Regions from separate parts of the Streptomyces sp. Z423-1 genome, predicted to be linked through region 2. Evidence: riboswitches for the same ligand, from Rfam matches in the RefSeq annotation. Region 2 holds a riboswitch; each other region holds the start of a gene.

The links. Region 2 has a riboswitch for cyclic di-AMP ahead of HJD23_RS09670 (M23 family metallopeptidase). Riboswitches for the same ligand answer to the same signal wherever they lie in the genome.
Positions count from the first base shown of each region.
Region 1: another riboswitch for cyclic di-AMP. It lies ahead of HJD23_RS16680 (transglycosylase SLT domain-containing protein); the one in region 2 lies ahead of HJD23_RS09670 (M23 family metallopeptidase).
Region 3: another riboswitch for cyclic di-AMP. It lies ahead of HJD23_RS37895 (C40 family peptidase); the one in region 2 lies ahead of HJD23_RS09670 (M23 family metallopeptidase).

Region 1 is NZ_CP053109.1:3,721,301-3,731,146, reverse strand. It holds gene HJD23_RS16700 (M56 family metallopeptidase) at 1-409, opposite strand, end outside; gene fahA (fumarylacetoacetase) at 598-1,809, opposite strand; gene HJD23_RS16690 (carboxymuconolactone decarboxylase family protein) at 2,017-2,478, shown strand; gene HJD23_RS16685 (HAD family hydrolase) at 2,544-3,392, shown strand; gene HJD23_RS16680 (transglycosylase SLT domain-containing protein) at 3,386-3,874, opposite strand; cyclic di-AMP (ydaO/yuaA leader) riboswitch at 3,880-4,055, opposite strand; partial or broken gene HJD23_RS16675 (CocE/NonD family hydrolase) at 4,337-5,333, opposite strand; partial or broken gene HJD23_RS16670 (peptide MFS transporter) at 5,343-6,521, opposite strand; gene HJD23_RS16665 (polyprenyl synthetase family protein) at 6,765-7,775, shown strand; gene HJD23_RS16660 (outer membrane lipoprotein carrier protein LolA) at 8,073-9,290, shown strand; gene HJD23_RS16655 (ABC transporter ATP-binding protein) at 9,416-9,846, shown strand, end outside.
Region 2 is NZ_CP053109.1:2,111,712-2,121,557, reverse strand. It holds gene HJD23_RS09685 (DNA topoisomerase IV subunit A) at 1-921, opposite strand, end outside; gene HJD23_RS09680 (pitrilysin family protein) at 1,241-2,614, shown strand; gene HJD23_RS09675 (pitrilysin family protein) at 2,611-3,999, shown strand; cyclic di-AMP (ydaO/yuaA leader) riboswitch at 4,202-4,367, shown strand; gene HJD23_RS09670 (M23 family metallopeptidase) at 4,380-5,144, shown strand; gene HJD23_RS09665 (GntR family transcriptional regulator) at 5,331-6,026, shown strand; gene HJD23_RS09660 (HPr family phosphocarrier protein) at 6,227-6,508, opposite strand; gene HJD23_RS09655 (bifunctional GNAT family N-acetyltransferase/acetate--CoA ligase family protein) at 6,688-9,498, shown strand; gene HJD23_RS09650 (DUF5998 family protein) at 9,552-9,846, shown strand, end outside.
Region 3 is NZ_CP053109.1:8,304,505-8,314,350, reverse strand. It holds gene HJD23_RS37925 (urease subunit beta) at 1-75, opposite strand, end outside; gene HJD23_RS37920 (urease subunit gamma) at 86-388, opposite strand; gene HJD23_RS37915 (TetR/AcrR family transcriptional regulator) at 500-1,147, opposite strand; gene HJD23_RS37910 (ABC transporter permease) at 1,263-2,273, shown strand; partial or broken gene HJD23_RS37905 (ATP-dependent Clp protease proteolytic subunit) at 2,382-2,585, shown strand; gene HJD23_RS37900 (hypothetical protein) at 2,599-2,907, shown strand; cyclic di-AMP (ydaO/yuaA leader) riboswitch at 3,256-3,464, shown strand; gene HJD23_RS37895 (C40 family peptidase) at 3,468-3,941, shown strand; gene HJD23_RS37890 (LysE family translocator) at 4,002-4,616, opposite strand; gene HJD23_RS37885 (LysR family transcriptional regulator) at 4,720-5,643, shown strand; gene HJD23_RS37880 (ATP-binding protein) at 5,995-6,453, opposite strand; gene HJD23_RS37875 (helix-turn-helix transcriptional regulator) at 6,666-7,526, shown strand; gene HJD23_RS37870 (DUF397 domain-containing protein) at 7,536-7,757, shown strand; gene HJD23_RS37865 (8-amino-7-oxononanoate synthase) at 7,824-8,951, opposite strand; gene bioB (biotin synthase BioB) at 9,106-9,846, shown strand, end outside.

The DNA of each region.
Region 1 (9,846 bases), 1.6 Mb from region 2:
CCGCTGGTAGGTCGGGGGCGCGTTCGCGCAGGTGGGCGCGGGCCTGGCCACGGCGGCGGCGGGCCTCGAACAGCTCGCGGGCGAGCATCGCGGTGGTCCAGGCGGCACCGCAGGCCAGCAGCAGGGTGAGCGCCACGGCCCACGGCGGCGCGGCGGACAGGTTGTACGCGGCGGTGACGTGGGGCGGTGCGGGGGCGAAGACCTGGTCACGCACGGTCTGGAAGACGGCCGCCGCGCCGAGGGTGAGCGCGGTCAGACAGCACAGCAGGACGGTGGCGACCAGGCACTGCCACACCCACAGCCCGACCACGGGCTCCCGTTCGGGCCACGCCGCCCGGACCAGCGCACGAGGCATCGGTACGGCGGCCGTCAGGGCGACGGCGCTGAGCAGGAGCAGGCAGACGGTCATGCCACGGGCTCCGGATCCTGATCGGGAGTGGGCGGCTTCGGGTTGGTGCGGTGTGGTGCGGTGCGGGCGGCGGTCGCGCGCCGTATGCGTCACACGTCCCGCGTCACGCCTGGCGCACACCGCCGCCGCCAGTATGACGGTGATGGGCGCCCGGAGTCAGTGCCCGGACCGTCGCTGTCGCGGAAACGTCATCCCGCGACGACCCGCCCACTCACCTCCCCCAGCCCGACCCGGGCCCCGCCCGCCCCCGGTGCCCAGGCCGTCATCGTCACCACGTCGCCGTCCTCCAGGAACGTCCGCTTGCCGTCGGGGAGTTCGAGGGCATCGCGGCCGTTCCAGGTCAGTTCGAGGAGAGAGCCGCGTTCGCGCTCGCCGGGACCGCTGACCGTGCCCGACCCGTACAGGTCGCCGGTGCGCAGGGAGGCGCCGTTGACGGTCATGTGGGCGAGCTGCTGGGCGGCCGTCCAGTACATGGTGGAGAAGGGCGGCTCCGAGATGACGTGGCCGTTGAGGGCGACGGAGATCCGGAGGTCGTAGCCGCCGGGTTCCTCGTCGGTGTCGTCCAGGTACGGCAGCAAGGGGTGCGTCCGCTCCGGCGGCGCCACCCGTGCCTCGTCCAGCGCGTCCAGCGGGGTGATCCACGCCGACACCGAGGTGGCGAAGGACTTGCCGAGGAACGGGCCGAGAGGGACGTACTCCCAGGCCTGGATGTCGCGGGCGGACCAGTCGTTGAGGAGACACAGGCCGAAGACGTGGTCGCGGAAGCCGGACAGCGGGACGGGCGTGCCCATCGCCGACGGGACGCCGACCACGAAGCCGACCTCGGCCTCGATGTCCAGGCGGACGGACGGGCCGAAGACCGGCGCGGCGTCGGTCGGGGCCTTGCGCTGGCCGCAGGGGCGGGCGACGTCCGTGCCGGAGACGACGACCGTGCCCGAGCGGCCGTGGTAACCGATCGGCAGATGCTTCCAGTTGGGGGTGAGGGAGTCGGCCGCGTCGGGGCGGAAGATCCGGCCGACGTTCCGGGCGTGGTTCTCGGACGCGTAGAAGTCGACGTAGTCCGCGACCTCGAAGGGCAGGTGCAGGGTCACCGAGGAGAGGGGGTGCAGCAGGGGCGCGAGGGTCTCGCGGTGGGAGGGCACGGTGACCCAGGCGGTCAGTGCCCGCCGGACGTCCGACCAGGCGGTGCGGCCCGCGGCGAGCAGCGGGTTCAGGGTCGGGCGGGCCAGCAGTTCGGCGTACGGGGAACCGAGCGCCAGCGCCGCCGCGCCGGCGTCGAGGACGTGGTCGCCGAGGCGGACTCCCACCGTCCGGTCGGCGGAGCCGGCGGGCGAGAACACGCCGTACGGAAGGTTGTGCGGGCCGAAGGGGTCGCCCTCGGGGACATCGAAGGGGGGCATGGGGTGCTGCCTCACTTTCGTACGCGGTCCATGCGGTCGCGGATCACGTTACGGCTGGGGCCTCTGTCTTGGGAGTGTCTGCAGCGCGACAAATGGATCTTGATGTTCTGAATTTCGTCCCTCAGGTCCGTCACAACGACCGCCCCCGATCCGTCAGTGCAGTGAAAGCAAGCATCGCACCGGCCACTGACAACAGGAGGCAGCACCATGCAGGCACGGATGACGAACCCGGCGTACGTCCTCCCGAACGCGATGAAGGGCATCGGCACCCTCACCCAGGCCATCGGGGAGGGCGGGCTGTCCCAGGAGTTCGCGGAGCTCGTGGCGCTGCGGGTCAGCCAGATCAACGGATGCGGCGCGTGCGTGTACGGGCATGTGCACAATCTGCGCAAGGCGGGCGTGAGCGAGGAGCGCATCACATCGGTCGTCACCTGGCGGCACGCGCCCTACTACAGCGACGCCGAGCGCGCCGCGCTGACGCTCGCGGAGAAGATGACGCGGCTCGCCGACCTGTCCGAGGAGTCGGTTCCGGACGTGTTGTGGGACGAGGTCGCCGACCACTTCGACGAGAAGGAACTGTCGGCGCTGATCCTGACCATCTCGCTGACGAACCTGTTCAACCGCATCAACACCACGATCAAGGAGCCTGCGGGCACCACGTGGGGGTGAAAAGCAGACAGGCGGACGATAGTTGGGGATGAACGGTGTGGGTGCGTTGTCCGTATTCTCTGATCATGGCCGCACCCACCGCATATGCCGCGCGCACCGAGTACGCGCGTACCGACTACGCCCTCATCGCCACTGACCTGGACGGAACGCTGCTGCGCGGCGACGACACGGTCTCCGACCGTTCGCTCGCCGCGCTCGCGCGGGTCTCGGCGGCCGGTGCCCGGCATCTGGTGGTGACCGGACGGCCGGCGCCGAGGGTGCGACCGCTGCTGGAGTTCCTGGGCGGCGGGGGGCTCGCGGTGTGCGGGCAGGGCGCGCAGTTGTACGACGCCGGCGCGGACCGTCTGCTGTGGTCCGTCACGTTGGACCGGGAACTCGCCGAGACCGCCCTCGGCAAGATCGAGGCCGAGGTCGGCCAGGTGTACGCGGCCGTCGACCAGGACGGCGTGGACGGGCTCACGCTCATCGAGCCCGGCTATCTGATGCCGCACCCCACGCTGCCCGCGGTGCGGGTCGACCGTCGCGAGGACCTGTGGTGCGCGCCGATCAGCAAGGTGCTGCTGCGCCATCCGGCCCTGACCGACGACGAGTTGGCGGCGGTGGCCCGCACGGTGGTCGGCTCGCTCGCGACCGTCACCATGTCGGGGCCGGGGACGGTCGAGCTCCAGCCGTGCGGCATCACCAAGGCGACGGGGCTGGCGCTGGCGGCCCGCTATCTGGGCCTGAGTCCGCAGCAGACCATCGCCTTCGGGGACATGCCCAACGACATCCCCATGTTCGACTGGGCGGCGTACGGCGTCGCCATGGCCAACGCCCACCCCGAACTCAAGGCGGTGGCCGACGAGATCACCCTGTCGAACGAGGACGACGGCATCGCCGTCGTCCTCGAACGGCTGCTCGCCCGGGCTCAGTAGGGGCCGAAGACGTTGTCGATGGAGCCGTAGCGGGCGGCCGCGTAGTTGCAGGCGGCGGTGATGTTGGCGACCGGGTCGTACGGGTCGAAGGCGGTGCCGGGCACGTGGTAGGCGGCGAAGGTCGGGTCGATGACCTGGAGCAGGCCCTTCGACGGGGTGCCCTTGGCGGCGTTGGAGTCCCAGTTGTTGATGGCGTACGGGTTGCCGGACGACTCACGCATGATGTTGCGGTAGATGCCGTTGTACGAGCCCGGAATCCCGTGCTGCGCCATGATGTCGAGCGACTCGCGGATCCAGCCGTCGAGGTTGTTCGGGTACGTCGTGGCCGTGGCGGCGGTGGTGACGGCCGTGGGCGTGGCGGCGGAGGCGCTGGTGGCCCCCATCAGCGGGAGGGCGAGCACGGCCACGCCGGTACCGGCGACGGCGAGCTTGCGGGCGATGCGGGCAGAGCGGGAGCGGCGGTACTGACCGTTTGCAGTCATGGGGGATGTCCTCTCCGGCGCCTGCGAGGTGAGCTGTCGGGTTCGGGCGGGGAGGTGCCCGGCCGCGCCCTTGCGAGTGCGACTTCACCCCAAGCCGTTCCGTGTGTCGTTGCGTACGACATCCGGCCCGGCGACTTACCTGGGTCCCCCGCTCCTGCCGTGCGGTGAGTGAGTCCGTCATGGGTGGCGCGGGCGGCGGCAGGATTCGGCGTTCCGCCCGACTGGCCGGGAACGTATGCGAGAGCACATGTCCGAAACAAGTAGCGGATTCATATATTGCGCGATTTGATCTTCGAACTGCGTGTTTGCCATGCTTGATCCTTTGCGGTCGGCAAGGGGCAACTCGGCGGCGCGTAAAGGCGGATCGCGGGATCTCTGTGAGGGGATCGTGAAGGCGTACGCGTGAGCCAACTCACGCGCAAGTAGAAGAACGGCAATTCGGGCAATGCGCCCAAGTGCTGCTCAACCGGCGGTCCGTGGGATGCGCTTCTCCCAGGTCCGATGGAAGGTCACCTCTTCATCGGCGGTGCAAATTGCCTCATTTGCGGACAAGGAGTCCTCTGTGGACGGACAGTGGATCGTCCTCGCCGATGGGGCGAGGGGCCGGATAGGCGACGCCGTGCGGCTCGGACTGCTCCGGTTCCTCGAAGGCGAGGGGCGAGACCTCGAAGGTGACGTCCTCGGTGGTGCCCGGGGCCCACGGCACGATCCGGTCGCGCCCCTCACGCGCGGAGAGGTTCATCACACCCGCGTCACCAGGGTCGAGGATCCGTCCGGCGCCACATCGCACACGCGCGTGATGACCTGGCCGCGGGGCACCTGTGACGTCAGCCGCAGCCGCGCCCGCGGCCGGCGCAGGGTCTCCTGGAGGAAGCCGATCGCCGGGCCGGGCGGCAGGCCGCGGTCGGGGTACTGGTGGGACCAGGGGCCGATCTGGCCGCGGACGCGGTCGGGCGGGAGGTGTTCGACCAGGCGGAGCACCGTGTCGCGGTACGGGTCGTGCCAGCCGCCCACCGCGAGGACGGCCGCCCGGATCGCGCCGTAGTCCTCGCAGACGCTGCCGTGCCGGCAGTGGTCGTCGCGCTTCTGGTGGTCGAGCCAGGTGTGCAGAAAGGGTTCGACCTCGTCGAGGCGCCGCAGCTGCATGTCCCGCCAGGCGTCGCCGACATACCGCGGATCGGGCGGGCGGCAGACGAACGCCAGCATGGTCGCCGCCCACGCGTGCATGTCCACGGCGAGGACGGAACCTCCCATGTACTGCACGTCGTTGTCGTAGCGATCGTCCGTGGAGCAGACCGTGACGATCGCATTGAGCGGCTCGGGCGGCTCGGGCGCAAGGGCCGCGATCTGGAGGGAGTTGAAGCCGCGGCCAGCCAGTTCACCACCCGGCGTACCAGAGGTGGCGCTGGTGGTCGCGGGGCGCGGTCCAGTCGGTCAGGCGGTACGGGAGGTACTCCAGAGGATGGCTTCAGTGGACCGGGTGCATCGTGCGGCGCAGCCAGGGCGCGGCGGCCGGCACCACCAGGCCGGCGAAGGCGGCGGGGGCGAGCTTGGTGGTGGCCGACATGCCGGAGGTCGGCGGGGCTATGAGGAGGAAGGACAGGCCGCCGGGGACGACACCAAGGGCGATCTTGTGGGAGGCGTGCGGCCGGCTGTGGCCCATCCGCACCCACAGGGCGGCCACCAGCGGCGCGAGGGCGACTTCGAAGGCGCCCAGGGCGGAGGCTTACCAACTGGTGGGGAAGTCGAAGCCGAGGATCGTCGTCTCGGCGTTCGACGCGGGCGGCAGCATCATCGTGGAGTACGCCTGGAAAGGGACGAAGTTGAAGACCGTCGAGGAGAGGAAGAGCACGACGTACGGGCGCAGTCGGCCGCGTTCCTCGGGGGTCACCCGCAGGGTCATGAACATGATCACGAAGTAGCCGGCCGGGGCGATCACCGAGACGAGCGCGGTGGCGATCACCAGCCCGGTGGCGATGGGCTGGACGGCACGGCGCCTCGCCTCCGGCGCGAGCGCGAACTGCGCGGCGTGCTTGCGTCCGGCCAGGTGACGGCGGCCGGTGACGTACTGGACGAGGCCGAACGTCATACCGATCGCGGCCGCCGAGAAGCCCCAGCGCCGGCCCTGGTGGTCGCCGAGCCGACCGGTGACCAGGGGGCCCGCGAAGGCGCCGATGTCGATCGCCATGTAGGAGAGGGTGAACCCGGCGTCGCGGCGGTCGTCGTCGGTGCGGTAGAGCTTGCCGGCCATGGGGGCCACGTTGGGCTTCAGCAGACCGGTGCCCGCGCTGGTCAGGCCGAGGCCCACCCAGGTCATGGTCGCGGTGGGCACGGCCAGGGCGTAGTGGCCGCAGGTGATCGGGACGCCGCCCCAGAGCACGGCTCGGTACGAGCCGAGGACACGGTCGGCGAGCCGGCCGCCGACGGCGGAGACCAGGTAGACGAGGGTGCCGTAGGCGGCGGAGACGGAGGCGGCCGTCCCGGCGGACATGACCGGGCCGCCGGTTGCGAGCGTGTCGGCGAAGTACAGGACGAGGATGGCCTGCATGCCGAGGAACGAGAAGCGCTCCCAGACCTTAAGACCGGAGAGGGCGAGCAGGCCCCTGGGCCGGCCGAGGAAGGCGCTCTCGTCGCCGGGTCGCGGCAGGCTGTCGGGCGCGGTATCGACGGCGCTGCGAGGCGAGGGTCACCTCTTCCGGCCGAGTCGATAAATACCTGCTCATATCAACTGATCAAAAACATACCCGGCGTGATCCGATACCGCCCGAGGTGTAACGGTGGGCGGCCTCGGTGATCGAAACGTGACCGGATACGCTGACTTGAGTGAAGGCAGCGACCTATCGACATTCCGCGTAATCGCCAGTAGACACCAGCAGACAGGAGACCCCTCGTGACCGTCGTCGGGCCGTTCGGGCTGAGCGTGCGGGACCAGGCTCTGGAAGCCGATGTCCAGGCCGGATTGGCGGCTGTCGAGGAAGGGTTGCTCGAAGCCACCAAGAGCGAGGTCCCCTTCATCACGGAGGCCGCGCAGCATCTGGTGCGAGCCGGCGGGAAGCGGTTCCGGCCGCTGCTCGTGATGCTCACGGCCCAGTTCGGTGACCCGTACGCGCCCGGAGTCGTGCCCTCCGCCGTGGTCGTGGAGCTGACCCACCTCGCGACGCTGTACCACGACGACGTGATGGACGAGGCGGCGGTACGGCGCGGGGTGCCGAGTGCGAACGTTCGCTGGGGCAACTCCGTCGCCGTCCTCACCGGCGACTTCCTGTTCGCCCGGGCCTCGCACATCCTGGCCGACCTCGGACCCGAGGCGGTGCGGGTGCAGGCCGAGGCGTTCGAACGGCTGGTGACCGGGCAGATCCTGGAGACCGCGGGTCCCTCGGACGGGCGGGACCCGGTCGAGCACTACCTCGATGTGCTCGCCGGCAAGACCGGATCGCTGGTGGCGGTGTCGTGCCGGTTCGGCGCGATGATGTCCGGGGCCGACGAGTCGGTGGTGGACGTGCTGACCCAGTACGGGGAGCGACTGGGCGTCGCCTTCCAGCTCGCCGACGACGTGCTGGACATCGCCTCCGACTCCCACGAGTCCGGCAAGACACCGGGGACCGACCTTCGCGAGGGCATCCCGACGATGCCCGTGCTGCGGTTGCGGGAGCGAGTGGCCCGGCTGGGACTGGCGGAGGACGTCGCGCTGTGCGAGCTGCTCGACTCCGATCTGACCGATGACACGCGGCACGCGCAGGCGCTGGCCGCGCTGCGGATGCATCCGGCGCTGGAGCAGGCCCGGCGGGACACCGTGCGGTTCGCGGAGGAGGCGCGGGCGGCGCTCGCGCCGCTGCCCGAATGCGACGCGAAGGCGGCGCTGACGGAGCTGTGCGACGCGGTGGTGCACCGGGCCGGATAGCCCGCGTCCGGTCGGCGGTGTTCGACGTCCGGTTCGCCGGGCGTTGGCCGTCCGGTTTGTTGTCGTGGCCCCGTCGAACCCCTACGGGTCGGGAGTAGATGCCGTCCTGTCGTGTCATACCGCAGCAGTACGCGGAGTTGGCTCCCCGGTCTGACGCTTCTCGCCGTCCGGTTTGGTCAGATGGAGACCACGGAACACACCACTCCTCACCGATCCGGGTGAGAATGGCGGCTCAGGGTGGGACCCATGCGGGGACGTGACGAGACAGCCGCCGCCGACGACGGAGGTAAGGCACACATGGCACCGTACGAATCCGACGACACCACGGCCGTGGCGGACGCGGACGAACTGCGCGCGGCGCGGCGGCGCAAGGCCGCGCGGTACGTCGTCCCGGCGGCGGTCCTGGGGGTGGCGGCGGGGACCATCGGGCTCGTCCCCGCGATCGCCGACTCCGGCAGCCCCGACCTTCCGGAGATCACCGGGCAGCAACTCATAGAGAAGATCGCCGCATCGGACGTACAGCAGCTGTCCGGCACGGTGAAGATCAGCACCGATCTGGGACTGCCCGACCTGGGCGGCCTGGAGAGCGAGCTGATGTCCGGCGCGACCCCTTCCGGCGGCGAGGGCTCCTCCGCCGACCCGTCGGCCAAGCTCACCGAGCTGGCCTCCGGTACGCACACCCTGCGCGTCGCCGCCGACGGCCCCGACAAGCAGAAGCTGTCGCTGCTGGAGAACGCCGCCGAGTACAGCCTGATCCACAACGGCAAGGACGTCTGGGGCTACGACAGCGCGTCCAACGAGGTCTACCACGGCACCGCGAGCGAGGGCGCCGAGCAGCGCGAGGAAGAGTTCCCGGCCACGCCCAAGGAACTCGCCGAGGAGGCGCTGAAGGCGGTCGACGACACCACGTCCGTGACCGTCGACGGCACCGCGCAGGTCGCCGGCCGTGACGCCTACAAGCTGGTCATCGAGCCGAAGCAGTCCGGTTCCACGGTGGGTGCGATCAGTGTGGCGGTGGACGCCAAGACCGGGCTGCCGCTGAAGTTCACGCTGACCCCGGCGAGCGGCGGCGCCGCCGTGGTGGACGCGGGCTTCACGCAGATCAGCTTCGCCAAGCCGGCCGCGTCGACCTTCGACTTCACCCCGCCCAAGGGCGCGAAGGTGACCGAGGAGGGCAGCGTGGACGCGCCGGAGCACTCGCAGCAGCCCAAGGAGGAGGACTTCGCCAAGGGCCTCGACGGGCTGAACGTCATAGGCGAGGGCTGGACGTCCGTCGCCGTCATCGACTCCGGCGCCGAGGGCATGCCCTCCGACGCCAAGCGCGGCGACATGGGCGACGCGGGCGCCATGGGCGGTTTCCTGGGCTCCCTGGGCGACGAGGTGACCGGCAAGTTCGGCTCGGGAACGGTCTTCAAGACCCGCCTGGTCAACGCGCTGATCACGGACGACGGCAAGGTCTACGTCGGCGCTGTCACGAAGGACGCGCTGGTGAAGGCGGCCGACTCCGGGAAGTGAGTCAGGCGTGAGCGCCGACTCCTGGAAGTGAGCCGGGAGTGAGTGCGACTCCGGAAAGTGAGCCCGGGGTTCGGTGCCGCGTGTGAGTCCGGTACGAGTACGAGTACGACACATCGGGGGGACGCATGGACGAGCCGTCCGTCACGGGACCGCTGAGGGGCGCCGCGGGTGAGGGCATCATCCACACCCGCGCGCTCACCAAGCGCTACCGCGGCGGACAGCTCGCCGTCGACGGCCTCGACCTGACCGTCCCGGCGGGCAGCGTCTTCGGCTTCCTCGGTCCCAACGGCTCCGGCAAGACCACCACCATCCGCATGCTGATGGGCCTGATCGAGCCCACGTCGGGCACGGCGCACGTGCTGGGGCGCCCCGTGCCCCGGGCCACGCACGCCGTGCTCCCGCACGTGGGCGCCCTCATCGAGGGCCCGGCCCTGTACGGCTTCCTCTCCGGCCGCGACAACCTCCTGCGGTACGACTCCGCCGACCCGTCCGCCGACCCACGCACCCGGCATGCCCGCGTCGCGGCGGCGCTGGAGCGGGTGGGACTGGCGGCGGC
Region 2 (9,846 bases):
CGTGAGGTCCTTGACGTCGGCGATGCCCTGCAGCTTCTTCGAACCGACCAGGTCCTTGATCTTGGCGATCACCTTCTCCGGGCCGACCGCGAAGGGCAGCTCGGTGACGATCAGGCCCTTGCGGCGCGCCGTCACGTCCTCCACGGACACCGTCGCCCTGATCTTGAACGTGCCGCGGCCCGTCTCGTACGCGTCGCGGATCCCGGAGAGGCCGACGATCCGGCCGCCGGTGGGCAGGTCGGGGCCCGGGACGTGCCGCATCAGGGCGTCGAGATCGGCGTTCGGGTGCTTGATCAGGTGGCGGGCGGCCGCGATCACCTCGCGCAGGTTGTGCGGCGGCATGTTCGTGGCCATGCCGACCGCGATCCCGGACGAGCCGTTGACCAGCAGGTTCGGGAAGGCGGCGGGCAGGGCCACCGGCTCCTGCTCCTGGCCGTCGTAGTTGGGCGCGAAGTCGACCGTGTCCTCGTCGATCGACTCCGTCATCAGGCTCGTGGCCTCGGCCATCCGGCACTCGGTGTACCGCATGGCGGCGGGCGGGTCGTCGTTGCCCAGCGAGCCGAAGTTGCCGTGGCCGTCGACCAGGGGCACGCGCATGGAGAACGGCTGGGCCATGCGCACCAGGGCGTCGTAGATCGACGAGTCGCCGTGCGGGTGCAACTTACCCATGACCTCGCCGACCACTCGGGCGCACTTCACATAGCCGCGGTCGGGGCGGACGCCCATCTCGTTCATCTGGTAGACGATGCGGCGGTGCACCGGCTTGAGACCGTCACGGGCGTCCGGCAGGGCTCGGGAGTAGATGACCGAGTACGCGTACTCGAGGAAGGAGCCCTGCATTTCGTCCACGACGTCGATGTCGAGGATCCGCTCCTCGTACGAGTCGTCGGGCGGCGGGGTCTTCGTGCTGCGGCGGGCCATCGCTGCCGGCTCCTCCTGTTTTCTGGTCGTTCGCCCACGGGGCGCTCAGGTCCCTGCGGCTCACTCTCGCTGAAGCGTGAACCACATCTGACGCGGTCCATTGTGGACCGCGCCACTGACAACGCGGACCCTGGATCCGACGTCGGCCGCCCGGCCCCGCGCTGCCCCGCAGGCTACGCCCTCGTGGCGGGGCACCCGGATCTCGCTCTGGGCGGACGCGGTCCGGGAACTTCACACCAGGTCCGCGCGCTTGCATACAGTGGCAGGACTGGCAGGAAATCCGCGGTTTGACGACCGCACCGCGATCGAAGGGACGTACATGCCCATGGGTCACACGGCCACAGCCGAGGCAGGCTCCGGCGGCCTGACAGCGACCGAGCACCGCCTGGAGAACGGCCTGCGCGTGGTGCTCTCCGAGGATCACCTGACCCCGGTCGCGGCGGTGTGCCTCTGGTACGACGTCGGCTCGCGGCACGAGGTCAAGGGACGTACCGGCCTGGCTCACCTTTTCGAGCACTTGATGTTCCAGGGCTCCGCCCAGGTCAAGGGCAACGGTCACTTCGAGCTGGTGCAGGGCGCGGGCGGCTCCCTCAACGGCACCACCAGCTTCGAGCGCACCAACTACTTCGAGACCATGCCCGCCCACCAGCTGGAACTCGCCCTCTGGCTGGAGGCCGACCGCATGGGCTCCCTGCTCGCGGCCCTGGACGACGAGTCCATGGAGAACCAGCGGGACGTCGTCAAGAACGAGCGTCGGCAGCGCTACGACAACGTGCCCTACGGGACCGCTTTCGAAAAGCTCACCGCCCTCGTCTACCCCGAGGGCCACCCCTACCACCACACGCCGATCGGCTCGATGGCCGACCTGGACGCGGCGACCCTGGAGGACGCGCGCGCGTTCTTCCGGACCTACTACGCGCCCAACAACGCCGTGCTGTCGGTCGTCGGCGACATCGACCCGGAGCAGACGCTCGTCTGGATCGAGAAGTACTTCGGCTCCATCGCCTCGCACGACGGCAAGCCCGCCCCGCGCGACGGCTCGCTGCCCGAGGTCATCGGCGGGCAGGTGCGCGAGATCGTCGAGGAGGAGGTCCCGGCGCGCGCCCTGATGGCCGCCTACCGGCTCCCGCACGACGGCACGCGCGCGTGCGACGCGGCCGACCTCGCGCTGACCATCCTCGGCGGCGGCGAGTCGTCCCGCCTGTACAACCGGCTCGTCCGACGGGACCGCACGGCGGTCGCGGCCGGGTTCGGCCTGCTGCGGCTGGCCGGCGCGCCCTCCCTGGGCTGGCTGGACGTGAAGACGTCCGGGGACGTCGAGGTGCCGGTGATCGAGGCCGCCATCGACGAGGAGCTCGCCCGGTTCGCCGAGGAGGGCCCGACGGCCGAGGAAATGGAGCGCGCCCAGGCCCAGTTGGAGCGTGAGTGGCTGGACCGGCTCGGCACGGTCGCCGGCCGCGCCGACGAACTGTGCCGGTACGCCGTGCTGTTCGGCGACCCGAAGCTCGCCCTCACCGCCGTCCAGCGCGTCCTCGAAGTGACGGCCGAGGAGGTCCAGGAGGTCGCCAAGGGCCGCCTGCGTCCCGACAACCGCGCGGTGCTCGTCTACGAGCCGACCGCCCCCCAAGCCACCGACGAAACCGACGGCGCGGAAGCCGCCGCCACCGACGACACCGAGGAGGCGGCCCAGTGACCGAGCTCGCCACGATGGACTTCCACCCCCAGCCGCAGGCGGGCGAGGCCCGCCCCTGGGCGTTCCCGGCGCCCACGCGCGGGACGCTGGACAACGGCCTGACGGTGCTGCGCTGCCACCGCCCCGGCCAGCAGGTCGTCGCCGTGGAGGTGCTCCTGGGTGCGCCCCTGGACGCCGAGCCGGCCGGCCTCGACGGCGTCGCCACGATCATGGCGCGGGCCTTCTCCGAGGGCACCGACAAGCACTCCGCCGAGGAGTTCGCCGCCGAGCTGGAGCGCTGCGGCGCCACCCTCGACTCGCACGCCGACCACCCCGGCGTCCGGCTGAGCCTGGAGGTCCCGGTCTCCCGGCTGCCCAAGGCCCTCGGTCTGCTCGCCGACGCCCTCAGGGCGCCCGCGTTCGCCGACAGCGAGGTCGAGCGGCTGGTCCGCAACCGCCTCGACGAGATCCCGCACGAGCTGGCCAACCCGGCCCGGCGGGCCGCCAAGGAGCTCTCCAAGGAGCTGTTCCCGGCGTCCTCGCGCATGTCGCGCCCGCGCCAGGGCACCGAGGAGACGGTCCAGAAGATCGACTCCGCGGCCGTACGCGCCTTCCACGAGCGGCACGTCCGCCCCGCCACGGCCACCGCCGTGGTCGTCGGCGACCTCACCGGCGTCGACCTCGACGCGCTGCTCGGCGACACCCTGGGCGGCTGGACCGGCTCCCCGGCGCAGCCGCGGCCCGTGCCGCCGGTGACCGCCGACGACACCGGCCGCGTGGTCATCGTGGACCGCCCCGGCGCCGTCCAGACCCAGCTGCTGATCGGCCGCGTCGGCCCCGACCGGCACGACCGCGTGTGGCCCGCCCAGGTGCTCGGCACGTACTGCCTGGGCGGCACCCTCACCTCCCGCCTGGACCGCGTCCTGCGCGAGGAGAAGGGCTACACCTACGGGGTGCGCGCGTTCGGCCAGGTGCTGCGCTCCGCCCCCGACGGCAGCGGCGCCGCGATGCTCGCCATCAGCGGTTCCGTCGACACGCCGAACACCGGCCCCGCGCTGGAGGACCTCTGGACGGTGCTGCGCACGCTCGCCGCGGAGGGCCTCACGGACGCCGAGCGGGACGTCGCCGTGCAGAACCTCGTCGGGGTGGCGCCGCTCAAGTACGAGACCGCGGCGGCCGTGGCGGGCACCCTGGCCGACCAGGTCGAGCAGCACCTGCCCGACGACTACCAGGCGACGCTGTATCAGCAGCTCGCGGCGACCGGCACGGTGGAGGCCACCGCGGCGGCCGTGAGCGCCTTCCCGGTGGACCGTCTGGTGACGGTGCTCGTCGGTGACGCGGCGCAGATCAAGGCACCCGTCGAGGCCCTCGGCATCGGCGAAGTCACCGTCGTGGCGGCCGAGTAGAGGCCGCCGGACGGCACGCGTGCGTAGGGGCCCTGGTGACGGATCCGTCACCAGGGCCCCTTTATGTCCTAATTGGGGGAGAGGTTGCCTGTCTGACCTGTGGGATGCGCTACAAACGCCCAGTTGCGTTTGGGGATTGAAAGATGTCCCGCTTAGCGTCATCCGGGCTGTCCGTCAGGCAGTGCGCCGCACCCGCGGCACCGGACAGCCATCGCCGAGTCCCCGTACGGCGCGAGCCAGGGGAGCCGGGGACCCAACCACGCAGTCCCTGGGGTGAATCGGACGCCCGCGCGCAGCGAGGGAGCCCGTAGGAGACCTTCCTGCTCCGAACCCGTCAGCTAACCCGGTAGGCGAGAGGGAAGGAAAGGACCAGCCACCACATGGCGTTCACGCGCGCCACCGGGAAGCATCGTCGTCCCAGCCGGATGAAGCGCACCGCCGCCCACGCGACGGGCGTCGCGGCGCTCACCACCACCGGAGCCATCGGCACCCTGGCCGCTCCCGCGCTCGCCGCCGAGCCCGCGGCCGAGCAGACCGGCCTGCTCCCGGTCATCACCATCGGCGACGCGGTCGCCGAGCAGATAGACGCCCAGGCCGCCGCCCAGAAGCAGGCCGCCGCGGAGGCCGCCGCCGAGAAGAAGGCCGAGGCGGCCGCCCAGAAGCGCGCGGAGGAACGGGCCAAGGAGGCACGGGAGGCCAAGGAGCGCGCCGCCCGCGAGGCCGAGCGCAAGCGCCTCAACACCTACGTGCCGCCGATCAGCGGCTCCTACGTCTCCACCGGTTACCAGGCCGGCGGCTCCCTGTGGTCCTCCGGCAGCCACACCGGTGTCGACTTCCACGCCGCGAGCGGCACGCCCGTGCACGCGGTCGGCTCCGGCACCGTGGTCGAGGCCGGCTGGGGTGGGGCGTACGGCAATCAAGTCGTGATCAAGATGAACGATGGTACGTACACCCAGTACGGTCACCTGTCGTCCATCGGGGTCTCGGTGGGCCAGACGGTCACCCCGGGGCAGCGGATCGCCCTGTCCGGTGCCACCGGCAACGTCACCGGAGCGCATCTGCACTTCGAGGCCCGGACGACCGCGGAGTACGGTTCGGACATCGACCCGGTCGCCTACCTCCGCTCGCACGGCGTCACCGTCTGACAGCGGATCGCCCCGCTTCCCGTGGCCCCGGCTCCCGAGCCGGGGCTTTCGGCGTGTCGTACGCTGTTTGTCCAAAAAATATCCATGGATTCCGACCCGCCATCGGAAATTCCGGCTCATTGCAATAGAGTCACGGAACACACGTCAATCGTCGACGTTTCACGGGGATTAAGGCGGAGGTCGGTCATGCGTATTCCGGCGCATTCGGTGTGCACGGCGATCCGGGACGACATCGTCGCGGGTGTCTACGAGCGTGGCGGCCGGCTCACCGAGGAACTCCTCGCACGCCGCTACGGCGTCTCGCGCGTCCCCGTCCGGGAGGCCCTGCGCACCCTGGAGGCCGAGGGCTTCGTGGTGACCCGGCGGCACGCGGGCGCGTGCGTGGCGGAACCGACCGAGCAGGAGGCCGCCGACCTGATGGAGATGCGCATGCTGCTGGAGCCGCTCGGCGCCTCCCGGGCCGCCCAGCGGCGCACCGAGGCCCATCTGAAGGTGCTGCGCGGCCTGGTCCGGCTGGGCCAGGAGCGGGCCAGGCGGGGCAACAGCGAGGACCTGCGATCCCTCGGCGGCTGGTTCCACGAGACGCTCGCCCAGGCCTCCGGCAGCCCCGCCCTGATCGCGATGCTGACCCAGCTGCGGCACAAGATCGCCTGGATGTACGCCGTGGAGGCGCCCGTCAGTCCGGCGGAGTCCTGGACGGAGCACGGCGCGATCGTGGACGCCGTGGCGCGCGGCGACAGCGAGCGCGCGCGGGCCATCACGGCGCTGCACACCGAGCGCGCGACCGGTGCGCACCGGCTCCGCTTCTCCGGCAACGGCGACCGCGCGGACCGTGTGAGGACTTCGCAACAAGCCGTAAACATGTCGGGCCTGCGGCATTAACACGAGCACCGTATACAAAGAAGAGATATTCGGCGGCGGTGTATTTCCGCTGCCCTTTTCGGCATGCCGGGAATTCCCGCGACCCCGGCCGTGAAAACGCGGCCGAGGGCTCCGTGGAAAACGGCGAAACCGCGCCGCCCGGAAAGGGCGACGCGGCCTCAGGTGTGCCGTGCGCGGGCTCAGAAGTGCCCGGCGCGGGCTCAGACGGTCTCGGGAAGCTCCTCAAGCCCCTCGGCGACCAGCTTGGCCAGACGGTCGAGCGCGGCGTCGGCGCCGTCGGCGTCGGAGGCCAGGACGATCTCCTCGCCACCCTGGGCGCCCAGACCCAGGACGGCCAGCATGGAGGCCGCGTTGACGGGGTTGCCGCCCGCCTTGGCGATCGTCACCGGGACGCCTGCGGCCGTGGCGGCTCGGACGAAGATGGAGGCGGGGCGGGCGTGGAGGCCCTCGGCCCAGCCGACGTTGACGCGGCGCTCAGCCATGTGATGCTGCCCTTCAGTGTTCAGGGTTGTCTAGACCAGTTTCCCATATCGTGAAGCACGTCCGGACGGGTCCTTCGTCCCCGACCGGAGGTGGCACCGGACCGCGGCCTCGGTCCGGCGTTCGTCCTTCCACAGACTGCCTCGCGCCGTTGTCGGACGCGAGCCGTACTCTGGGCCCCATGCAGAGCCCGTCGGACCGGCACGAGTACCCCGCCCACTGGGAGGCCGACGTGGTGCTGCGCGACGGCGGCACCGCACGCATCCGGCCCATCACCATTGATGACGCCGAGCGCCTGGTCAGCTTCTACGAGCAGGTCTCGGACGAGTCGAAGTACTACCGCTTCTTCGCGCCCTACCCGCGCCTGTCCGCCAAGGACGTCCACCGCTTCACGCACCACGACTTTGTGGACCGGGTGGGACTCGCGGCCACCATCGGCGGCGAGTTCATCGCCACCGTACGCTATGACCGCATCGGCATCGACGGGCTGCCCGCGTCCGCGCCTGCCGACGAGGCCGAGGTCGCCTTCCTGGTGCAGGACGCCCACCAGGGGCGCGGTGTCGCCTCCACCCTCCTCGAGCACATCGCCGCCGTCGCCCGGGAGCGCGGCATCCGCCGCTTCGCCGCGGAGGTGCTGCCCGCCAACACCAAGATGATCAAGGTGTTCACGGACGCGGGGTACACCCAGAAGCGCAGCTTCGAGGACGGTGTCGTACGCCTGGAGTTCGACCTCGAACCCACCGACCGCTCGCTCGCCGTGCAACGCGCGCGTGAGCAGCGCGCCGAGGCCCGGTCGGTACGGCGGCTGCTGGCCCCCGGCTCGATCGCCGTCGTCGGCGCGGGGCGCACGCCCGGCGGCGTGGGCCGGAGCGTGCTCGGCAACATCCGGGAGGCCGGCTTCACCGGCCGTCTCCACGCCGTGAACAGGGCGCTTCCCGAGGGACAGGGGGAACTCGGCGGGGTGCCGGCGTACCGGTCGGTGCGGGACATCGACGGGCCCGTCGACCTCGCGGTCGTGGCGGTGCCCGCGGAGCACGTGCCCGAGGTGGTCACCGAGTGCGGGGAGCACGGGGTGCAGGGCCTCGTGGTGCTCTCCGCCGGGTACGCCGAGAGCGGGCCCGAGGGGCGCGAGCGCCAGCGTGAACTCGTGCGGCACGCGCGCGCGTACGGCATGCGGATCATCGGGCCGAACGCCTTCGGGATCATCAACACCTCCCCGGAGGTGCGGCTCAACGCCTCACTGGCCCCTCGGATGCCGCGTCCCGGGCGGATCGGGCTGTTCGCGCAGTCCGGGGCCATCGGCATCGCGCTGCTGTCCCGGCTGCACCGGCGCGGGGGCGGGGTCACCGGCGTCACGGGCGTGTCGACGTTCGTCTCGTCCGGCAACCGCGCGGACGTCTCCGGCAACGACGTACTCCAGTACTGGTACGACGATCCGGACACCGACGTCGTCCTGATGTACCTGGAGTCCATCGGCAACCCGCGCAAGTTCACCCGCCTCGCCCGGCGGACCGCGGCGGCGAAGCCGCTGGTCGTGGTGCAGGGCGCACGCCATGGCGGCGCGGCACCGCAGGGACACGCCGTACGGGCGACGCGGCTGCCGCACGCCACGGTGTCCGCGCTGCTGCGGCAGGCCGGGGTGATCCGGGTGGACACGATCACCGAGCTGGTGGACGCCGGGCTGCTGCTCGCGCGCCAGCCGCTGCCGGACGGGCCGCGCGTGGCCATCCTCGGGAACTCCGAGTCGCTCGGACTGCTGACGTACGACGCCTGTCTGGCCGAGGGATTGCGGCCGCAGACTCCGCTGGACCTCACGACGGCCGCTTCACCGGAGGACTTCCGGGAGGCGCTCGCGCGGGCGCTGGCCGACGAGACGTGTGACGCCGTCGTGGTGACCGCGATACCGATGGTGGGGGAGGGATCGGCGGGGGACGCGGCGCTGGCTGAGGCCCTGAGGTCGGCCGCGGCGGCGGTTCCCGCCAAGCCGGTCCTGGTTGTGCACGTGGAGCTGGGCGGGCTCGCGGACGCGCTCTCCGTCGCGGCGAGCACGGCACCACAGGCGGGGCCGAGGGTGCGACCGGCCCCCGAATCGGAGGTGCGCACCGTCCCCGCGCCGCCCCCCGCCGGCTCGCACCTCATCCCCGCCTACCCCGCCGCCGAACGCGCTGTCCGTGCCCTCGCCGAAGCCGTCAAGTACGCGCAGTGGCGGCGCGAGGCCGCCGACCCCGGGAAGGTGCCCGAGTACGACGACATCGACGAGAAGGGCGCCGCGCAGCTGATCGGCGGGCTGCTCGCGCGCGGGCAGGGCCTCACGCTCGGCACGGAGGAGACCTGCGAGCTGCTGGGCCGCTACGGCATCCACGTCCACCGCGCCCTGCCCGCGCCGACCCCCGACGACGCCGCGCAAGCCGCCCGCGCCCTCGGCTTCCCGGTCGCCCTCAAGGCCACCGCCCCGCACCTGCGCCACCGCGCCGACCTCGGCGGCGTACGGCTCGACCTCGCGGACGAGGAGCAACTGCAGCGGGCGTACACCGAGTTGACGGAGCTGTTCGGGAAGCCCGAGGAGCTGCGGCCGGTCGTGCAGCGGATGGCTCCGCGCGGGGTGGACACCGTCGTACGCGCCGTGATCGACCCGGCCGCGGGAGCGGTGCTCTCCTTCGGGCTCGCCGGAGCCGCCTCCCAGCTGCTCGGCGACACCGCGCACCGGCTGATCCCGGTCACCGACCGCGAGGCGACCTCGCTGATCCGGTCGATCCGGACCGCGCCGCTCCTGTTCGGCTGGCGCGGCTCCACACCCGTCGACACCCCCGCCCTCGAACAGCTGCTTCTGCGCGTGTCCCGCCTCGTCGACGACCACCCGGAGGTGGTGGCGGTCACCCTGGAGCCGGTCGTCGTCGCCCCCCACGGCCTGAGCGTCCTCGGTGCCTCCGTCCGCCTGGCCCCGCCCCCCGTCCGCGACGACCTGGGCCCACGGACCCTGCCGACGTACTGACCCCGGGCCCGGACCGCCTGAGCGGTGCCTCGCAGTCAGTGGGCCCCCGTAGGATGGACGGCATGGCCAAGACCAGTACGACGACCCAGGGGCTGCGTGCGGCGATCGAGCGCAGCGGCTACTACCCGGCCCTCGTGGCCGAGGCGGTGGAGACCGCTGTGGGCGGCGAGCCCATCCGGTCGTACCTGGTCCATCAGGAGACGACGTTCGACCAGAACGAGGTGCGGCGGCACGTGACCGTGCTGGTCCTCACCGACCACCGCTTCATCGTCAGCCACACCGACGAGCAGGCCGCCGACAGCACCTCCCCGACGCCGTACGCCACGACGTCCACGGAGTCGGTGAAGC
Region 3 (9,846 bases), 6.2 Mb from region 2:
GGTGAGGCGGGTGACCTCGCGGCCCTGGTTGTAGGCAATCGGGCCGTCGGCGAACAGGATCTCTCCGGGGATCATCGAGGCCCCCTCAGACGATCGGGTCGTGGACGGTGACGAGCTTGGTGCCGTCCGGGAAGGTCGCCTCGACCTGGACGTCGTGGATCATCTCGGGGATGCCCTCCATGACGTCGTCCCGGGTGAGCAGCTTGCGTCCGGAGGCCATCAGTTCGGCGACGCTGCGGCCGTCGCGGGCGCCTTCGAGGATGTGCGACGTGATGAGGGCGACGGCCTCGGGGTGGTTCAGTTTCAGCCCGCGGGCGCGACGCTTCTCGGCCACGTCGGCCGCCACGTGGATCAGCAGCCTCTCCTGCTCGTGCGGGGTCAGTTGCACGTCCCACCTCACATCCTCGCTCCGGGCCGTGCGGGGCCCGGTTGCCGCGGCCACCGGCAAAGTCCCTGGTGGCGTGGAGGGGCAGGCTAGTTGGCACGAGTTTCAAGCAAGTTAACCAAGCTGTGATCCATCAGGAGCGGTGCGCTCGTCCCGCATGCTCATCAACGCCCGCAGACCGTCGCGGAGCACCTCGACCGGGACGGGCCCGAAGAGGGACTGCTGGGCGACGAAGCCCATCACGGCAGCGATCATCGTGCGGGCCACATGGTCCGGGGCGACGTCCGGGCGCATCATCCCGGCGTCCTGGTAGCCCTCGACGATCCGCGACCAGGCCGCGCGCACCGAGCCGTACCCGTCACGCAGGACGGCCGCCAGTTCCTCGTTGCGCAGTGTCTCCGTCCACACCTGGACGACGAGCCGCGGAAAGGCGGGCCGCCCGTCGACAGTCAGGTTCTCCCGGGCGGCGAGCGTCCGGCCGAGGACCGCGGCGACGAGTTCGTCCGGCGGCGGGGGCGGGGACTGCCGTGCCGCCACCTCGAAGGCCTCGCGGACCGATCCGAGCACCTCGCCGACGATCGCGGCGATCAGCTCCTCCTTGCCGCTGAAGTAGCGGTAGACGGCACCCGCGGAGAGGTCCACCTCCTTCAGCACGTCCTGCATGGACGTGGCATGGAACCCGTTGCGGGCGAAGCAGACGGCGGCGCCGTCGAGGATCTGCCGGCGGCGGGCGTCGAGGTGTTCCTGGGATACACGAGCCATGCCCTGAAATGTAAAACGAACATTCCTTCTTGACAAGGAGCGGGCACGGGCGCACGGTGGTGCCGAACCGAAAACGAACGATCTTTCTTTTTGACCTTTCACCGGAGGGGGACCCATGTCCACGCCACCCGGCACGCATCCCACCCAGCACCCCGACCCCCGTCGCCTGATCGCGGTCGTCGTCCTCGTCCCGCTCCTCGCGGCGCTGGCGCTGTGGGCCTTCGCGTGGCCCGCCGCCCGCACCGCGCCACGCGACCTGCCGCTCGGCGTCGCGGGCCCGGCCGCCGCCACCGCGCAGGTCGAGCAGCGGCTGGCACGGCACCAGGGCGCGTTCGAGATCCACCGTTACGCCGACGAGGCCGCCGCCCGGCAGGCCATCGAGGACCGGACGGTGTACGGCGCGGTCGTGGTCACCGACCAGGGGCCCGAGCTGCTGACCGCGTCGGCCGCGAGCCCGACGGTCGCGCAGCTGCTGCAACAGGCGCTTTCGGCCGAGGGTGCCCAGCCGCGCACGGTGGACGTCGTGGCCGCCCCCGAGAACGACCCGCGGGGCGCCGCCCTCACCGCGAGTGTGCTGCCGCTGGCGCTGGCCGGGATCGCGGCGGGCGCGGCCGTTTCCCTGACCGGGCTGCGCGGCGTCCGGGCGGTGACCGCGCTGGTGGGCGCGGCGGCGCTGGTCGGTGTCACCGCGGCCGCGATCGCGCACAGCTGGCTGGAGGTCCTCACCGGCGACTGGTGGGCGGAGGCCGCCGCCCTCGGCCTGTCCACGCTGGCGGTGAGCAGCGCGGTCGCCGGTCTCGCCGCGCTCATGGGCAGGGCCGGGCTCGGCCTCGGCGCGGGTGTGCTGATGCTGTTCGGCAACCCGTTCTCGGGGGCGGGATCGGCGCCGCAGATGCTGCCCGAGCCGGCCGGGGCGCTCGGCCAGTGGCTGCCGCCGGGTGCGGGGACGACGCTGCTGCGCTCGGTGTCGTACTTCGACGGCGCGGCGGCGCTGGGTCCGGCGCTGACGCTGACGTGGTGGGTCGCGGTGGGGCTGGGGGCGGTGCTGCTGGGCAGCGCGCTGAAGTCCCGTACGGCGAGCAGCGAAGAATCCGCAGCCGACCGGAGGCCCGCGCTGGCCGGCTGACCACATACAGCACGTAGAGGCCGTGCGCCCCGCCGTAGGGGGCGCACGGCCTGTACGTGTTCTACGAGGGGTTGGGCCCGCGATGTTCCGCCGTGTCACGACGACGCGCTGGAGACGATCTGCCTCGGGCAGGCCGGATCGACCGCCGCCGTACTGCTCGCCGCAGGCACCCCCGGGCAAGCGATTCGCCCTGCCCGGCGCCCGGGTGGTGATCCGTCAGCCGGCGCTGCCCGAGCCGATCGAGGGACAGGCCAGTGAGTCGCCGTCCAGGCGGAGGAGTTGGCGCGGGTACGCGCCCGGCTGGAGGAGATGGGGTGAGCCGCGGATGCTGCCACCGGAACTCCCGCCGCTGCCCGCCCTCACCCGGGCCGAGGGCGAGTTGATCGACCGTTACCTGGAAGTGGCGGACCTGCTGGGGCGTATCAACCCGGCGTACGACGGGGACACGTATCGTGGACTGCGTGCCGCCCAGGCGCTGGTGCGCAAGGCGGCCGAACTGCGCGACGCGCTCGCGCTGATGCACCAGCGGGGCGAGACCGAACTCCACGCCCGAACGCTCGCGCGGGCGCTGCGCGTGCTGGACGGTGAACGCCGCACGGCGCGTGTCACCGTTCCGCCGCGCTCCGACAGTTGAGGCACGGTCGACTCAGCCACCGTCCACCCGGACCGCGAGGCGACGCGACAGGACGTCCGGGCCGGGGGTGAAACGAACCAAAAGGGCTACCCCCGTCCGGTGGATCCTCAGGTCCTTTTCCGGGGCCCTTGCGGTTGCGCAACGAGGTCTGCCTCGGGTCGGAATGAGACGTTCCGCTGCTGGTCCGAGGTGGCGTGGCACCCTTGACACCTGTTCGCACATCAGGCTGTCCACCCGAACGGGCGAGTGGTGAGTAACGCCACAAATCCCCGGTTGCGTTGGGATTTTCGGACTTACGTGGGTCAAGATCCCGACTGACGACAAGCCCCCGCCACCGCGGCGGGGCGGTCCGGGCGGACGCCGAGTCCTGCCGCCGCCCGGATGACCGGTCGACAGGAGTGGATCGGCAGGAGTGGAGGACCCGAGCACGACGGGTCGCCGGAACGCTTGTTCAGGTTCCGAGCAGCCCTTGGGGTGAAGCCGTGACAACGCGGCCGGGCAACTTCGCCAGCCCGAATCCGACAGGTCATCCTTCACAGGCGGCTGACGAAGGGTTGCGCATGACCGCGCTCAATCGTGTCCCGTCGCTCATGGCCCGGGCCGGTACGGCCTCGGCCCTCACTCTCGTCGCGGTGGGCGGCTCCGTCGTGGCTCCGGGCTTCGCCTCGGAGGCCGAGGCCGCCACGCCGGCGAGGAAGGCTCTCCAGGTCGCGGCCTCGAAGAAGGGCTCCCCGTACAAGTGGGGCGCCACCGGACCGCGCAGGTTCGACTGCTCCGGGCTGACGCTGTATTCGTACAAGAAGGCGGGCAAGAAGCTGCCTCGTACGGCCGCCCAGCAGTACAACAAGACCCGCCACATCCCGGCCAAGAGCCGGAAGGCCGGCGACCTCGTGTTCTTCCACTCGGGGTCGAACGTGTACCACGTCGGCATCTACGCCGGAAAGGGGAAGATCTGGCACGCCCCGAAGTCCGGGGACGTGGTGCGGCTGCAGAAGATCTGGACGAAGAGCGTCTGGTACGGCCGGGTCAAGTGACTCTCGGGCGGCGGTGGCAGCGCCCCGACGGGCCGCCACCGCCCCGCCCGTGACGCAGGCTCAGCCCGCTTCCAGCAGCAGGGTCGCGCCGAGGACCGTCAGCGCGGCGCCCGTGACGCCCTCCAGGGCGCGGGCGGCGCGCGGCCTGCGCAGCCATCGGCCGAGCCGGTCCACCAGCAGGGCCACCGCCGGGAACCACACCAGGGCGAGGGCCACGACGATGAGCGCCAGCAGCAGGGTGCGGGGCAGCACCGGGGCGCCCGCCGGGACGAACTGCGGCAGCAGACTGAGGAAGGTCACCGGCGCCTTCGGGTTCAGCGCGTTGGTGACGAAGCCCTGGCGCAGCGGGTGCGGCGCGGGCGACGTCGGCGCCTCGCCGGTGGCGGTGCGGGGTCGTCGTACCGACCACAGGGTCCGGATCCCGAGATGGAGCACGTAGGCGCCGCCGGCCAGTTGCAGCGCCCGGAACAGCGCGGGCACGGCGGCCAGGACCGCCGCGACACCGGCCACGGCCAGCGCGGTGTGCAGCAGCAGCCCGCCCGTGATCCCCAGCGCGCACGCGACGCCGGCCCGGCGGGAGATCAGGGCGTTGCGCACGACGACGGTGAAGTCCGCGCCCGGCATGGCGACCATGCCCGCGGCGACTCCGGTGAAGGCGATGAGCTGTGCGTCCATGACGTCAGGCTGCCGGAAAGAAGCCTTCAGCAGGTATTTCGAGTAACCTGGGTAAGCCTTAAGCATTGCTTTCATCTACCTCTGTAAGCCGCCCTGGAGTGACATGTACGACCCGACGCGGCTCGCCGCGCTGGTGGCGGTCGCCGAGGCCGGGTCGATCACCCGGGCCGCCGAGCGGCTCGGCTACACCCCGCCCGCGCTCTCCCAGCAACTGGCGAAGCTGGAGCGGGAGGCGGGCGCCGCGCTGCTCGTACGGCACCACCGAGGGGCGCGGCTGACGGCCGCGGGCGAGTTGCTGGCGGCGCGGGCCCGTACGGTGCTGGACGAGCTGGAGCGGGCGCGTCACGAACTGGCGCGGCTGACCGGGCTCGCCGGTGGCACGCTCCGGGTCGGCACCTTCCAGACCGCGGGGATCCATCTGCTGCCGCCGGTGCTCAGCGCGTTCCGCCGGGCACATCCGGACGTGGAGCTGACCGTCGCGGACTACGAACCGCCGGCCGGGGTCGCGGCGGTGGCCGCGGGCGAGGTGGATCTGGCGCTGACGCACACCTACGAGCCGGCCGATCCGGTGCCGCTGCCCTCGTCGGTCGGTGCCGAGCCGCTGCTCGTCGAGGAGCTGGTGCTGGTGACGGCGCCGGGGCACGCTCTCGGCGGCGGTGGCTCCCGGCTGCCGCTGGCCGAACTCGCCGGGCAGCCACTGATCAGCATGGCGCCGGACCATCCGGCCCGGCAGGGGGTGGAGACGGCGCTGGCCCGCGCCGGGGCGGCGCCCTCGGTGCTGGTCGCCACGCCGGGGTACGCCCTGGTGTGCGCGCTGGTCAGTGCGGGGCTCGGGGTGGCGGTCGTACCGGAGATGGTGGCGCGCACGTCGGCCACGCCGGTCGGGGTGCGGTCGCTGTCGGAGGGCGAGCTGCGCCGGACGATCTCGGTCGTCCACCGCGCCGGTGAGCCGGCCCCCGCGGCGGACGCCTTCCGCGCACTGCTACGCGGCGCGTTCGGCCGAGCTCAGCAACCTGCACGGCCCTGAGGCGTCCGCGACTCCCAGGGCGCGGGCCTGAGGCCCCCGCCTCCGCCGCGCCACCCCCGACCCTGCACGCCGGACCACCCAGAGCACGGGCCCGAACTCTCCGCCCCAACCGCCCCGCTCCTGACCCGGCAGGCCGGACCGACCGCCCGGGGCGCGGGCTTGAGGTCTCCGCCTCTTCCGCGGCGCGGGCCTGAGCCCTCCGCCTCCACCGCGCCACACCCGACCCAACAGACCAGACCACCCAGAGCACGGGGCCGAGCCCCCCGCCCGGCGACTCCAGTCGCGCAGCGCGCTGCGTGGCCCGCCCGGGTAGGGCTCCCCTCGCAACGCGCCCCGCACCCGCCCCGAAAGCTACGGCTCCTGTTTGCCCGCCGTCGGTACTGGGCCCGCCCGCACCGTCCACGGCAGTTCGATGGAGACCGTCTTGCCGCCCTCGCGGGTCGGGCGGACTCTCATGCGGCCGCCGCACTCGGCGGTCAGCCAGCGGATGATGACCAGGCCGCGGCCGTTGTCCTGCTGGACGGCGGCCGGGAGCCGCTTCGGCAGGCGCGGGTGACTGTCGGTCACCCCGATGCGGAGCTGCTCGTCGCGGTCGAGCTCCATGGCGACCGTGAAGGTGGGTGACTGGCCGGACGTGTGCAGAACGGCGTTGGTGGCGAGTTCGGAGACGATGAGCCGGATCGTGTCGGCCACCTCCGTCTCCGGCGGCAGGCCCCATTCCGCCAGCGTGCTGACCACGTAGGTGCGGGCGGCGGAGACCGAGGCGGGATCGCTCGGCAGAGTGACGGATGCTTCCAGGTGGTCTGCCATGGCGACGTCGTCCCTTTCCCACGGGACCGCAGTCCGACACGGAGCGGATGGTTCGAGTACGGTCCCGGACTGGTGCTTCGTCGCCAGACTGCCACTCATAGCCCGGAAGCGGTGGCGATCCACCAAGATATGCATATATCTGTCGCTCGAAGCGGTGAACTCTGCGACGGCAGAGCGTATTTGGGCGGCTCGGAAGGAGTAAGGAGTAGCCCATGCAGCACGGTCCCGCGGTGCGCCGCCGGAAACTGGGCGCCGAATTACGCACACTGCGAGGCCGCGCGGGCCTCACCAGCGGTGAGGCGGCCCGGCTGGTGGGCTGGCACCAGTCGAAAGTGAGCCGGATCGAGACCGGCGCCAGCGGCGTGAAACCGGCCGATGTGCGGTTACTCCTGGATGCCTACGGGGTGGACGACGCCCAACTTCGGGACCTCCTCCTGGCGTTGGCGGGCTCCGGCGGCGGCCACGGCCGCGACCACTGGTGGCACGCCTACAAGGGGGTGCTGCCGCCCACCTACCGGGACTTCATCAGCCTGGAGTCGCAGGCCGGCGCCATGCGCACGCTGGAGACCTCCGTCGTCCCGGGCCTGCTCCAGACCCCCGAGTACGCCCGCGCCGTGACCCGCGCCGCGGTGGAGGGCCTGGACGAGGACCGCCTGGACGCCCTGGTGGAGGTACGTCTGGCCAGGCAGGACGTGCTGCGCTCGCACCCTCCGCTGGTACTGAGCGCGGTGCTGGACGAGGCGGTGCTGCGCCGCGAGGTCGGCGGCCCGGAGGTGATGTCGCGGCAGCTGGAGCGGCTCATGGACGCGGCCCGGCTGCCCCAAGTGCGCCTCCAGGTGCTGCCCTTCGCGGCGGGGGCGCACATCGGCATCACCGGGCCTTTCGTTATCTTCTCATTTTCGAGCACTTCCGATCTGGACGTTGTCGTTCTTGACCACTTGACGAGTAGCCTCTACCTCGAACGGAAAGAAGACGTAGAGGCCTACACCGAGGCCTTCAACGCCCTTCAGTTCTACGCCCTTTCGCCCGAGGAATCGTTGGACTACATCGCCGTGATAGGTGACGGCGCGTAAGGAGGCACCATGACCGTCCTGCCTCGGAACGTACCTTCCAGCACTCAACTGCTCGGTGTGCACTGGCTGCGCAGCAGCTACAGCACCGGCGCGAACAACTGCGTCGAGACGGCCCGGCCGGCCCTTGGCCCGTGGGCCGGACTGCTCGCCGTACGCGACTCCAAGGACCCGTCCGGACCCGCGCTGTTCTTCTCCCCCGAGAGCTGGGCGGGGTTCACGGCTCACCTCTGAGGGTCCGAACCTGGATCGTCCCTGATCAGTTCCGTAGCACGCGATGCACGGCCGTGGTTCGCCGACTCATGGTCGCGTGTCGCCGATGACACGTACAGCGCGTTCGATCTGGTCCCCGGAGAGGTCCGCGCGGGCCGTCAGCCGCAGCCGGGAGATGCCGTCGGGTACGGAAGGAGGTCGGAAGCAGCCCACGGCGAGCCCCTCGGCGCGGCAGTCGGCCGCCCAGCGCACGGCGCTCTCCGGGGACAGCGCGCGGACGGAGACGACCGCCGCGTCCGGTCGTACCGCCTGAAGGCCCAGGGCCGTCAGCCGGGTGTGCAGCTCGCCCGCCACCGCGCGGGCCCGCGCCGCCCGCTCCGGCTCACCGCGCAGCAGCCGCAGGGCCGCGAGTGCCGCGCCCGCGGCGGCGGGAGCCAGACCGGTGTCGAAGATGAACGTCCGGGCCGCGTTGACCAGATGGTCGATCACCCGCGCCGGGCCGAGCACGGCGCCCCCCTGGCTGCCCAGCGACTTGGACAGCGTGACCGTGACGACCACGTCGTCCGCGCCCGCGAGCCCCGCCGCGTACGGCGCGCCCCGGCCGCCGTCGCCGAGCACGCCGAGGCCATGGGCGTCGTCCACGACCAGCCCCGCGCCCTGCTCCCGGCACACCTGGGCCAGGGCGGCGAGCGGGACGGCGTCGCCGTCGACCGAGAAGACCGTGTCGGACACGGCGACCGCGGGACCGTCATGCGTCTGGAGGGCCTTGCGTACCGCCTCCGGGTCGGCGTGCGCGACGACCTGCGTGGTGCCACGCGCCAGCCTGCAGCCGTCGATCAGCGAGGCGTGGTTGCCCGCGTCGGAGACGATCAGCGAGCCGTGCGGCGCCAGCGCGGTGACCGCGGCGAGGTTCGCGGCGTAACCGGAGGAGAAGACCAGCGCCGCCTCGAAGCCGCAGAAGTCGGCCAGCTCACGTTCGAGTTCCGTGTGCAGTTCGGTGGTGCCGGTGACGAGCCGGGAGCCGGTCGCGCCGCCGCCCCACCTCCGCGCGGCCCGCGCGGCGCCCTCGGTGACCTCCGGGTGCCGGGCCAGCCCCAGGTAGTCGTTGCTCGCCAGGTCCAGCAGCGGCGAGTCGGCCGGGCGGGGACGCAGGGTCCGTACGAGTCCGGCGCTGCGGCGCAGCTCCGCCTGCTCGTCGATCCAGCCGAACGCCATGGGGTTTCGTCCTCCGGTGTTTTGTAGGCAGTGAACAGACCCTAGCGGTACCCATCGCAGCTCAGGGTGTGGCAATACCCACACGTCGAACGCCGCGTGTTGTGTGAAGTCTCCTCTTGGCCGGAGGCGGTGCGTTAGGACAGGATCAGCTTCCATGGACCTGCTGAACACGCTGGTGGACAAGGGGCTTCGGCGCGAGACGCCGACCCGCGAGGAAGCGCTGGCCGTCCTCGCAACTTCCGACGACGACGTGCTCGATGTGGTGGCCGCGGCCGGAAAGGTGCGCCGCCACTGGTTCGGCCGACGGGTGAAGCTGAACTACCTCGTCAACCTCAAGTCGGGGCTGTGCCCCGAGGACTGCTCGTACTGCTCCCAACGGCTCGGCTCCAAGGCCGAGATCCTCAAGTACACCTGGCTGAAGCCCGACGAGGCCTCCGAGGCGGCGGCCGCCGGGCTCGCGGGCGGTGCCAAGCGGGTCTGTCTGGTGGCCAGCGGGCGCGGGCCGACCGACCGGGACGTGGACCGGGTCTCCGAGACGATCCGGGCGATCAAGGAGCAGAACGAGGGCGTCGAGGTGTGCGCCTGCCTCGGGCTGCTCTCCGACGGCCAGGCGGAGCGGCTGCGCGACGCCGGCGCGGACGCCTACAACCACAACCTCAACACGTCCGAGGGGACGTACGCGGACATCACCACCACGCACACGTACGCCGATCGGGTGGACACGGTCCAGAAGGCGCACGCGGCCGGGCTGTCGGCCTGCTCCGGTCTGATCGCCGGGATGGGCGAGAGCGACGAGGACCTGGTCGACGTCGTGTTCGCGCTGCGCGAGCTGGACCCGGACTCGGTGCCGGTCAACTTCCTGATCCCGTTCGAGGGCACCCCGCTCGCCAAGGAG